3 regions of the Comamonas trifloxystrobinivorans genome follow, and region 2 is predicted to be linked to each of the others. Evidence: predicted binding sites of a transcription regulator. Region 2 holds the regulator's gene; each other region holds the start of a gene.
What was found. Region 2 encodes sigma-54, which starts transcription at its own class of promoters, with help from an activator protein. Its sites were predicted from a motif close to TGGCANGNAANCTGCTTT; they were not measured.
Positions count from the first base shown of each region.

Region 1: urtA (urea ABC transporter substrate-binding protein) is a predicted target of sigma-54. The motif match lies at 1,503-1,520, and genes of this name have one in related genera.
Region 3: ACFIQF_RS06410 (TorF family putative porin) is a predicted target of sigma-54. The motif match lies at 1,455-1,472, and genes of this name have one in related genera.

Region 1 covers NZ_JBHZGV010000031.1:11,291-14,563, reverse strand. The annotation lists gene urtA (urea ABC transporter substrate-binding protein) at 183-1,454, opposite strand; gene ACFIQF_RS24045 (urease subunit gamma) at 2,077-2,379, shown strand; gene ACFIQF_RS24040 (HupE/UreJ family protein) at 2,395-3,003, shown strand; gene ACFIQF_RS24035 (urease subunit beta) at 3,017-3,273, shown strand, end outside.
Region 2 covers NZ_JBHZGV010000030.1:110-3,382, forward strand. The annotation lists partial or broken gene ACFIQF_RS23795 (hypothetical protein) at 1-190, opposite strand, end outside; gene ACFIQF_RS23800 (RNA polymerase factor sigma-54) at 322-1,950, opposite strand; gene lptB (LPS export ABC transporter ATP-binding protein) at 2,053-2,829, opposite strand; gene lptA (lipopolysaccharide transport periplasmic protein LptA) at 2,853-3,273, opposite strand, start outside.
Region 3 covers NZ_JBHZGV010000004.1:338,948-342,220, reverse strand. The annotation lists partial or broken gene ACFIQF_RS06420 (recombinase family protein) at 1-504, opposite strand, end outside; partial or broken gene ACFIQF_RS06415 (magnesium chelatase domain-containing protein) at 558-1,259, opposite strand; gene ACFIQF_RS06410 (TorF family putative porin) at 1,523-2,254, shown strand; gene ACFIQF_RS06405 (P-II family nitrogen regulator) at 2,297-2,635, shown strand; gene ACFIQF_RS06400 (ammonium transporter) at 2,712-3,273, shown strand, end outside.

The DNA of each region.
Region 1 (3,273 bases), on a different contig from region 2:
CAAGCGGGAGAGAGAGGGAATACCGGTGATGCGTTTCATGGCTCGCGGTCTGGGAAGTGGTCGCTTGGTCAGGCGAATGGGTAGGGCTGAATGAGGGCGTAGTGATTGAAACCAGCACCCTCACCCCAACCCTCTCCCGCTGGCGGGAGCGGGGGCCAAACGGGGAGAGGGAGCAAGGCAGATCAGCTGGCGGATTTGCCGTCCGGTTCGTCCTTCTTCTTGTCGTTGCCTTCGATGAACGGGCTCCAGGGCTGGGCTTTGACGGGGCCCTTGGTTTTCCACACCACGTTGAACTGGCCGTCGGCCTTGATCTCGCCCACCATCACCGGCTTGTGCAGGTGGTGGTTCTTCTCGTCCATCTTCACGGTGAAGCCATCGGGCGCGGCAAAGGTTTGGCCGGCCATGGCAGCGATGACCTTGTCCACATCCGTGCTCTTGGCCTTCTCGACAGCTTGCTTCCACATGTGAATGCCGATCCAGGTGGCTTCCATCGGGTCGTTGGTGAGCGGCTTGTCCTTGTGGCCGGGAATGTTCTTGGCCTTGGCGTATTCGCTCCACTGCTGGATGAAGGCCGTGTTGGTGGGGTTCTTCACGCTTTGGAAGTAGTTCCAGGCGGCCAGGTGGCCCACCAGCGGCTTGGTATCGACACCGCGCAGCTCTTCTTCGCCCACGCTGAAGGCCACCACCGGCACGTCTTTGGCCTTGAGGCCGGCATTGCCCAGCTCTTTGTAGAAGGGCACGTTCGAATCACCATTGATGGTGGAGATGACCGCTGTTTTACCGCCGCTGGAGAACTTTTTGATATCGGCCACGATGGTCTGGTAATCGCTGTGGCCGAACGGGGTGTAGGTTTCCAGAATGTCGGATTCCTTCACGCCCTTCGATTTGAGGAAGGCGCGCAGGATCTTGTTGGTGGTGCGCGGGTAGACGTAATCGGTGCCCAACAGCACAAAACGCTTGGCGCCGCCGCCTTCTTTGCTCATCAGGTATTCGACGGCGGGAATCGCTTGCTGGTTGGGCGCAGCGCCGGTGTAGAACACGTTCTTGGAGAGCTCTTCACCTTCGTACTGCACGGGGTAGAAGAGCAGGCCATTGTTCTGCTCGAACACCGGCAGCACCGATTTGCGCGACACGCTGGTCCAGCAGCCAAACACCACGGCCACCTTGTCTTGCGTGATCAGCTGCTTGGCTTTCTCGGCAAACAGCGGCCAGTTGGAGGCCGGGTCCACCACCACGGGCTCCAGCTTTTTGCCGAGCACGCCGCCCTTGGCGTTGATGTCGTCAATCGCCATCAGCACCGTGTCCTTGAGCACGGTTTCCGAGATCGCCATCGTGCCCGAGAGGCTGTGCAGCACCCCCACTTTGATGGTGTCCTGCGCTTGTGCAGGGGACGAGAAGGAGAAAGCGACAGCCACAGAGGCGGCCAGGACGTTCAGGGTTCCACGACGGTTCATTGCACCACTCCAACAAAAAGCTCGGTCACGATCGACCGTGCATGCTGCAGTGCAATAGGCGTGCCAATTCTGTTTTTATGCCTCGTGCATGAGGAGTGAGTAGGTGCACTCGCCAAGCACGCGCCGGCCGGTCTGCTGGCGCTGGCCAGCTTTTGGCACCGGGCGTGCGCCAGCTTGGTGCGCCACGCTGGAGCGTGTTTGGTGCACATGCACCGAAGCTGGGTGCGCGCTGCCGACTCTGCGCAGTTTGGTGCATGGCGACGGGTGGTGCTGCCCGTTTCTGGTGCCGCTGTTCCAAGTGTGTGCACGGTTGGCCCGCTTTTTGCAAGCTGGCTGTCAGGCGCGCAGACAGCAGTGCGCGAGCTGATTGATCGAGCTATGGATCAACGCGAAATGGAATTGACTCCTCGCGTTCAGCCGCGTAGTCGCGGCTGCGCGGGCATATTTTTAGAGGTATGGAGCGAAGCGAAATGGAACTGACTCCCCGCGTTCAGTCGCGCGGTCGCGACTGCGCGAGCCAATTTGAAAGCAATGGAGCGGCGCGAAATGGAATTGACCCCCGCGTTCAGCCTGCGAATGCGGGCTGCGCGAGCTGACTTATCGAGCTATGGAGTGAAACGGAATGGAATTAACCCCTCGCGAAAAAGACAAGCTGCTGATCTTCACAGCCGCCTTGCTCGCCGAGCGCCGCATGGCACGCGGCCTGAAGCTGAACTACCCCGAAGCGGTGGCCCTGATCAGCGCCTTTGTGATGGAAGGCGCGCGCGACGGTAAGACCGTGGCGCAGCTGATGAGCGCAGGCCGCACGGTGCTGACGCGCGCCGATGTGATGGACGGCATTGCCGAGATGATTCCGGACATCCAGATCGAAGCCACTTTCCCCGACGGCACCAAGCTGGTGACCGTGCACGAACCCATTGTTTAAAGCCAGCACCTGACTATGAAAATGCCCAAACTCCTTGCCACCTTGGCGGCCTCTGCGGCCGCGCTGCCCTTGTCTGCTCTGGCCCATGTGGGTGCGGATGCTGGCGGTCACCACAACTTTCTCGACACGGCAGCGCACGCGTTTGCGCACCCGTTTACCGGCGCTGATCACTTGGCCGCCATGCTGGCCGTGGGCGCATGGAGTGCGTTGACGGTCACGCCCGCATGGCGTGCGCCTGCCGCATTTGTGGCGTTGCTGGTGGCTGGCGCAGCGGCCGGTTTTTCCGGCCTGTCGGTGCCCGGGGTGGAGCCGATGATTGCGGCCTCGGTGCTGGTGCTGGGCTTGCTGGTGGCGGTACAAAAGAAAATGCCTTGGGTATTGGCTGCGGCCTTGGCCGGGTTGTTTGCTTTCTTCCATGGAGCGGCCCACGGCTACGAGCTGGCGGGCGGCGCAGGTGCATCGGCACTGGCCGCATTGGCTGGCATGGCGCTGGGTTCGGGCTTGCTGCATGTGGCTGGCATGGTGTTGGGCAAGGCGCTGATGCAGCGCCACCAGTGGTTGGCGAAAGTGGGCGGTGCAGCGACTGCCGCGCTCGGTGCCTTCATGCTGACCCGCCTGGCCTGACACGGAGCACGCCATGATTCCTGGAGAACTTTTGTTGGACGAGGGCGCGCATGTGCTCAACCCAGGCCGGCGCACGCAGCAGCTGGTTGTCATCAACGCCAGCGACCGGCCGATTCAGGTGGGCTCGCACTACCACTTTGCTGAGACCAATGCCGGCCTGGAGTTTGACCGCGCCGCCGCACACGGCATGCGCCTGAACATTGCCAGCGGCATGGCCGTGCGCTTTGAGCCCGGCCAACAACGCACGGTGGAGCTGGTCGAGATTGGCGG
Region 2 (3,273 bases):
GGACGCAGCAAACACCGGCGGTTTGGCTGCCGTAGAGCAGCCAAACTTCGTGAACTGACTTGCGGCAGCTGTTTGAATGGAGCGCTTTAGCGCGAAATGAGTTTTGCCGCACGCCGGTGTTTGTTGTGGCCGCAGGTTGCCCCGAAAGATTCGCTACGCGAAGCTTTCGGGGTCGATGGATGTAGGGCACGTTTCTTTGCCTTCTTTCTTGCCGTGCAGCAAGAAAGAAGGTCGCCTGCCGGGGCGAGTCCCGGCCAGCTGCAGCAAACAAAGCAGCAAAACGCCAGTTAGAAAACAGCCCGCCAAAAACAGCAAGCCGCGCTACAGCGATTTGCGCAAACTAGCCGGCGGAATCCGCATCGCCTCGCGGTATTTGGCCACCGTGCGGCGAGCACACTCAATGCCTTGCTCTTGCAGCAGATCGGCGATCTTCGCATCGGACAGCGGCTTCTTCGGGTTCTCTTCGTCGAGCAGCTGCTTGATCAGCGCCTTGACCGCCGTGCTCGATGCGCTGCCGCCGGTTTCCGTGCCCAGGCCCGAGCCAAAGAAGTACTTGAGCTCCACCGTGCCTTGCGGCGTGGCCATGTATTTGGCGGTGGTGACGCGGCTGATGGTCGATTCGTGCAGGCCCAGCTCGTCGGCAATTTCGCGCAGCACCATGGGACGCATGGCCAGCTCGCCGTGCACGAAGAAGTTGCGTTGTCGCTCCACAATCGCCTGCGATACACGCAAGATGGTGTCAAAGCGCTGCTGGATGTTTTTGATGAACCAGCGCGCCTCTTGCAAGCGCTGCTGCAGCGCGCCGTGGCCTTCGCTGCCTTTGTGGCCGCGCAAGGCGTTGGCGTAAACCTCTTGCACGCGCAGGCGCGGCATCACCTCGGGGTTGAGTTGCACGCTGAAACCCGGCACCGGCAAGCCCCGCTCATTGCTGGGGCGGACGATGATGTCGGGGATGATGGCGTTGCGGTCCACATTGGCGAAGGGGCGGCCCGGCCGGGGTTCCAGCCGCGCGATGATGCCCAGCGCCTGGCGCACCGAGGGCTCGTTGCAGCCGGTCAACTGCATCAGTTTGCGCACATCGCGCCGCGCCAGCAGGTCCAGTGATTCCTGACACACCAGCAAGGCGGTTTCCAGCGCCTGGGCGTCGCCTTCCGGGTCGGGCGAGCCCTCTTCATCCAGCAAGCGCTGCTGCGCCTTGATTTGCAGCGTCAGGCATTCGGCCAGGTTGCGCGCGCCCACGCCTACCGGCTCCAGGCTTTGCAGCAAGCGCAAAGCCACGGTGAGGTGGTGCAACAGGGTGTCAAAGGCCTCGGCATCAGAGGCATCGCCAAAGCCTTGGGCCAGCTCGGCGAGCGAGTCTTCCAGGTAGCCGTCGTCGTTCAGCGATTCGATCAGCAGGTAGAGCGCGGCGCGGTCTTCTTCGCACAAGCGCAGCGATAGCGCCTGGCGGTGCAGCACGTCTTGCAGGCTGACGTGCTCGGAGCTGCGGTCAGAAGCGGGTGTTTCTTCTTCGTCGTCGCCGTGGCTGCTGCGGGCGGGCAGGTCGCCGCCCCATTCTTCCCAGTCGGAGGCTGAGTCGCCCGTAGCGGCTTCGGCATCGGCGCCGGTTTCCTTGCCGGCGGCAAAATCCAGGCTTTCGCCAGCAGCGGTGTCGCCTTCAAAATCGTTTTCGTGGCTGGTTCGCTCTGCGCTGCCAACCGAGGCTTCGGCGGCGCTATCGGCAGTGCCAGCCGGTGCGTCAGTTGCTGGTGCAGCGGTTGCATCGGCTTCGGCACCGGGCTCGGCTGCAGCGTCTTCGGCATCGCGTTCGAGAAAAGGGTTTTCGTCGAGCATCTGCTCGACTTCCTGCTGCAGCTCCTGGGTGGACAGTTGCAGCAAGCGGATCGACTGCTGCAGCTGCGGCGTGAGCGTGAGGTTCTGCGAAACCCGCAGCGAGAGCGATGGCATCATGGCTGCGCCCTCCGGTCACTGATGTGGGTACACGCTTTATGCGAGGCCACAGCCTCCCCAAGCACAGCGCGCCCAGCGCTGCGCCAGCGGCTGGTTCGTGTCTCACATGCGGAAATGCTCACCCAGGTACACCCTCCTAACGTCGGCGTTTTCCACAATCTCTTGCGGCGTCCCCGCGGCCAGCACCTTGCCATCGCTGATGATGCAGGCGTGGTCGCAAATGCCCAGGGTTTCGCGCACGTTGTGGTCAGTTATCAGCACGCCAATGCCGCGTTCCTTGAGGAAGGCGACGATGCGCTGGATCTCGATCACCGCGATCGGGTCGATACCCGCAAACGGCTCGTCCAGCAAAATGAATCGGGGCTGCGTGGCCAGTGCACGGGCAATTTCTACCCGGCGGCGCTCGCCACCCGAGAGCGCCAGCGCTGGCGATTCACGCAGGTGGTCGACCCGCAGCTCTTGCAGCAACGCGGTCAGTTGGCGCTCTACTTCGCTGCTCGACAAAGCGCGGCCATTGGCGTCTTTTTGCAGCTCCAGCACAGCGCGCACATTGTCTTGCACGCTGAGCTTGCGAAAAATCGATGCCTCTTGCGGCAGGTACGACAGGCCCAGCTGCGAGCGCTTATGAATCGGCATGTTGGCGACCGATTGGCCGTCGATGCGGATGTCACCGCCGTCGCTGCGCACCAGGCCCACGATCATGTAGAACGAGGTGGTTTTGCCCGCGCCATTGGGGCCGAGCAGGCCCACCACTTCACCTTTGCGCACCGACAGCGAGACGTCCTTGACCACCTTGCGGCTGCCGTAGGATTTTTCGAGGTGCAGCACTTCGAGCTGGCTGCGGTGGTCGCTGCCAGCGGCGCGCGCGTTGACCGAGATGGTTGAAGATGCCTCGGCCACGATCACTGGGCTCCGCCGTTCAGCTGCGTGCTGGGACGCAGTTTTTCCTTGTCGTCCGCCGCAGCCTTGGGCTTGGCGGCTTCGGCCTTGTCGTCTGCCTTGGGCGTGAGGACTACGCGCACGCGGTCTTGCTTGGGCGCGCCAGGCTTGGTGGCCGCCGCCTGCGTGCTCTTCTGGCCGTTGACGGTGAAGGTGTCGCTCAGGTTGTTGTAGACGATGACCGAACCGCTGACCTGGTCGGTCAGCGTGGTTTCGCGGTAGCGGCGCAGCTCGCCACGGCGCTCGAAGTGCACCGTGTCGTCGCGGCCGTTGTAAGTGATGACTTCGCCTTCACCTTCGATGAATTCTGCCGGAGCGCCCGGTGCGGTGTCGCGCTTTTGCCGGAAGAAGGCCAGTTTGCCGCCATCGGCCGTCACCACCCCG
Region 3 (3,273 bases), on a different contig from region 2:
CAGCCACGCCGGTGCAAGCTTGGTCAGGGGTTTGCCGATCTTCCGCGCTTCACTTCGTTTTTCAGACCACGCAGCGCCGAGCATGGACGATTTCCGGCGTGACTCATCATGGGCACGCACCATGGAAAGAAGTGCGTACATCAACGAAAAGGAGTCTTGATCGACATTCTTGGTGGAGAACTCCTTGTTCTCACTCAGGGCAACGACGACTATTCCAGCATGGATGATCGAAGTCAGTAGTTGAAGAGCGTTGGACACCTTGTCGCGCGACAAGCGGTCAATAGATTCCACGATCAGGTAACTTCCCTGCGCGATCTTGCCGCTTTCAACTTGTTCAAGGAAGTTCTTCAACGCGCCTATCTGTGCGTTCTTTCCACGGAAACCGGAGACGCCAATGTCATCGAAGCGTTGTTCAATTTCTAGGCCTTTGCGCAGTGCGTAGGCGTCAGCAGCAGCAATTTGCCGCCGCAAGGAATCACCGGTGATCTGTTCCGGCGTAGACATGCGGATGTACGAGTAAGCCTTTGGCATGCCATCATTTTAATCAGCCACAGCTTGAGCACGTTGTGGCCGCCGCAGGCCGCTATCTCCAGCGCCCGCTTGCTGGCGGCCTGGCCTTTGACGTCGCGCATGTCGGCAGCGGCTTCGTCCGCCATGGGCGCTTGCGGCGGTACGCGCTGCCACTGGCTGGCAATGCCCTGCTGGCCGTTGTTGTTATCTGCTGCATTGTGGTGCGTGCTGGCCGGCGCCAGGTGCTGCACCACGTCCAGCAGGTGGGCGGCGCGGTAGACCTCGGCATCGGGCACCAGGGCGGCTTCTTCGGCACTGCCCGGCGGCAGCACCTGGCGCACGCGCTGACCACGCTGGTGCAGATCCATGCTGGCGGCCAGGGAGCCGCGCACCGGGCGCAGCGCGCCAGAGAGCGACAGCTCGCCCGCGAACTCATAGCCTTCGAGCCCCTGGCTCGGCAACTGGCCCGAGGCGGCCAGGATGCCGATGGCAATGGGCAAGTCGTAGCGGCCCGAATCCTTGGGCAGATCGGCCGGCGCCAGGTTGACGGTGATGCGCTTGCTGTGCGGAAACTCCAGCCCGCTGTTTTGCAGGGCCGAACGCACGCGCTCGCGCGCTTCTTTGACTTCGGTATCCGCCAGGCCCACCAGGGTGAAGCTGGGCAGGCCATTGGCCAAATGCACCTCAACGGACACGGGATGGGCGGTCAGACCGACCAGGGCGCGGCTGTGCACCACGGCGAGACTCATGCGGGGCTCCCTTATTGCACCAAATTGGTGCATTGCACGCCCCGGCGGTGCCAGGGCTGGGCCAGCATGGCCAATGCGGGCGCTGGCGACAAGCCACCTTGGTCAAAACCTGTGCAGGACGCCGCCCGGTCAGCATAAAAAAAGGAGCAGCCAGCGCTTGTTGGCGGTGCATTTACAGCGGGTTGCCAGCGGAATTGGCACGCTCTGTGCATTGCTTGGGCAACGAGCAACGAGATCACAAACCAAGGAGTGTGGCAATGGCGATGAGCAACAGGGGTTGGATGGGGTTGGTAGCTGCAGCGTGTCTGGCGCTGCCGGTGGTGGCTAGCGCGCAGTTGTCGGCCAACGTGGCACTGACGACCAATTACAAGTTCCGTGGTCAGGACCAGAAGACCTCCAGCGCCCAGTGGGTGAAGCCGGCGCTGCAAGGCGGTGTGGATTACGCGTTTGGCGATTCGGGCTTTTATGTGGGCAACTGGAACTCGACCGTGCAGTGGCTCGACGGCAACCGCGTGGAGATGGATCTGTACGGCGGCTACAAGTTCAAGGCCGCCGACGTGGATTGGGATGTGGGCGTGCTCACCTATATCTACCCCGGCAACACCTCGGGCAATACCACCGAGCTGTATGGCGCTGGTACTTACGGCCCGGTGACGGTGAAGTATTCGCACACGGTGTCGAAAGACTATTTCGGCTGGGCCGGCAACAAGGTGGACGGCTCGATGAAGGGCCGCAACACCGGTTATTTGAATGTGGCTTTTGCCCAGGAAGTGGCGCCCAAGACAACGCTGAAGCTGGCCGTGGGTTACACGCGCTTTTCCAGCGACATCAAGGATCTGGGCGTGCCCAACTACTTTGATTACAGCGTGGGCGGCAGCTACGACCTGGGCGATGGTCTGTCGCTGAGCGCGGCCTGGGTGGGCGCCAACAAGAGCAGCGATTTTGGTTTTGTGAACAAGGGCCGGGCGATTGTGACGCTGGCCAAAACTTTCTGATGCAGCGCCGCTGCAGCATGTGACGAGGAGTTAGCTATGACGATGAAACTGGTAGTGGCGGTGATCAAGCCCTTCAAGCTCGACGAGGTGCGTGAGGCGCTGTCCGATATTGGGGTGCAAGGCATCACGGTGAGCGAGGTGAAGGGCTTTGGCCGCCAAAAAGGCCATACCGAGCTGTACCGCGGCGCCGAGTACGTGGTGGACTTTTTGCCCAAGGTGAAGCTGGAGATCGCGGTGAGCGAGGACCTGGTGGACCGGGTGATCGAGGCCATCGAGAGCGCGGCGCGCACCGGCAAGATCGGCGACGGCAAGATTTTTGTCTCGACGCTGGAGCAGGTGGTGCGTATCCGGACCGGCGAAACCGGCACCAACGCCATTTGAAACGCTATTCATTCAGTAGCTGAGTGCCTGGGCAACGGGCGCGGAGCCGAACTTATCTTCCAAGGGTGTGAACAACATGCGACGACTACTTTCTCTGGCCGGCTTGGCCGCAACAGCCCTGGCTGCTGCCGGTAGCGCAATGGCAGCCGATGCGGCGCCCGTGCTCAACAGCGGCGATACCGCGTGGATGCTGACCTCCACCATGCTGGTGATCTTGATGGTGATTCCCGGCCTGGCGCTGTTCTACGGCGGCCTGGTGCGCAGCAAGAACATGCTGTCGGTGCTGGCCCAGGTGTTTGTGATTTTTTCGCTGATCACCGTGCTGTGGGCGGTGTACGGCTATTCGCTCACCTTTGCCGGCGAAGGCAATTTCTACGGCGGCTTTGACAAGCTCTTCCTCGCCGGTATCAAGCCCGACACGCTGTCGACGGCGCTGGCCACGATTCCGGAGTTTGTGTTTGTCTCGTTCCAGTCGACCTTTGCGGCCATTACCGTGGCGCTGATCGTGGGCGCGTTTGCCGAGCGCATCAAGTTCTCGGCGGTGATGCTGTTCTCGGTGCTGTGGTTCACCTTCAGCTACATCCCGATGGCGCACATGGTCTGGGGCGGCGGCCTGCTGGCCAAGGACGGCGCGCTGG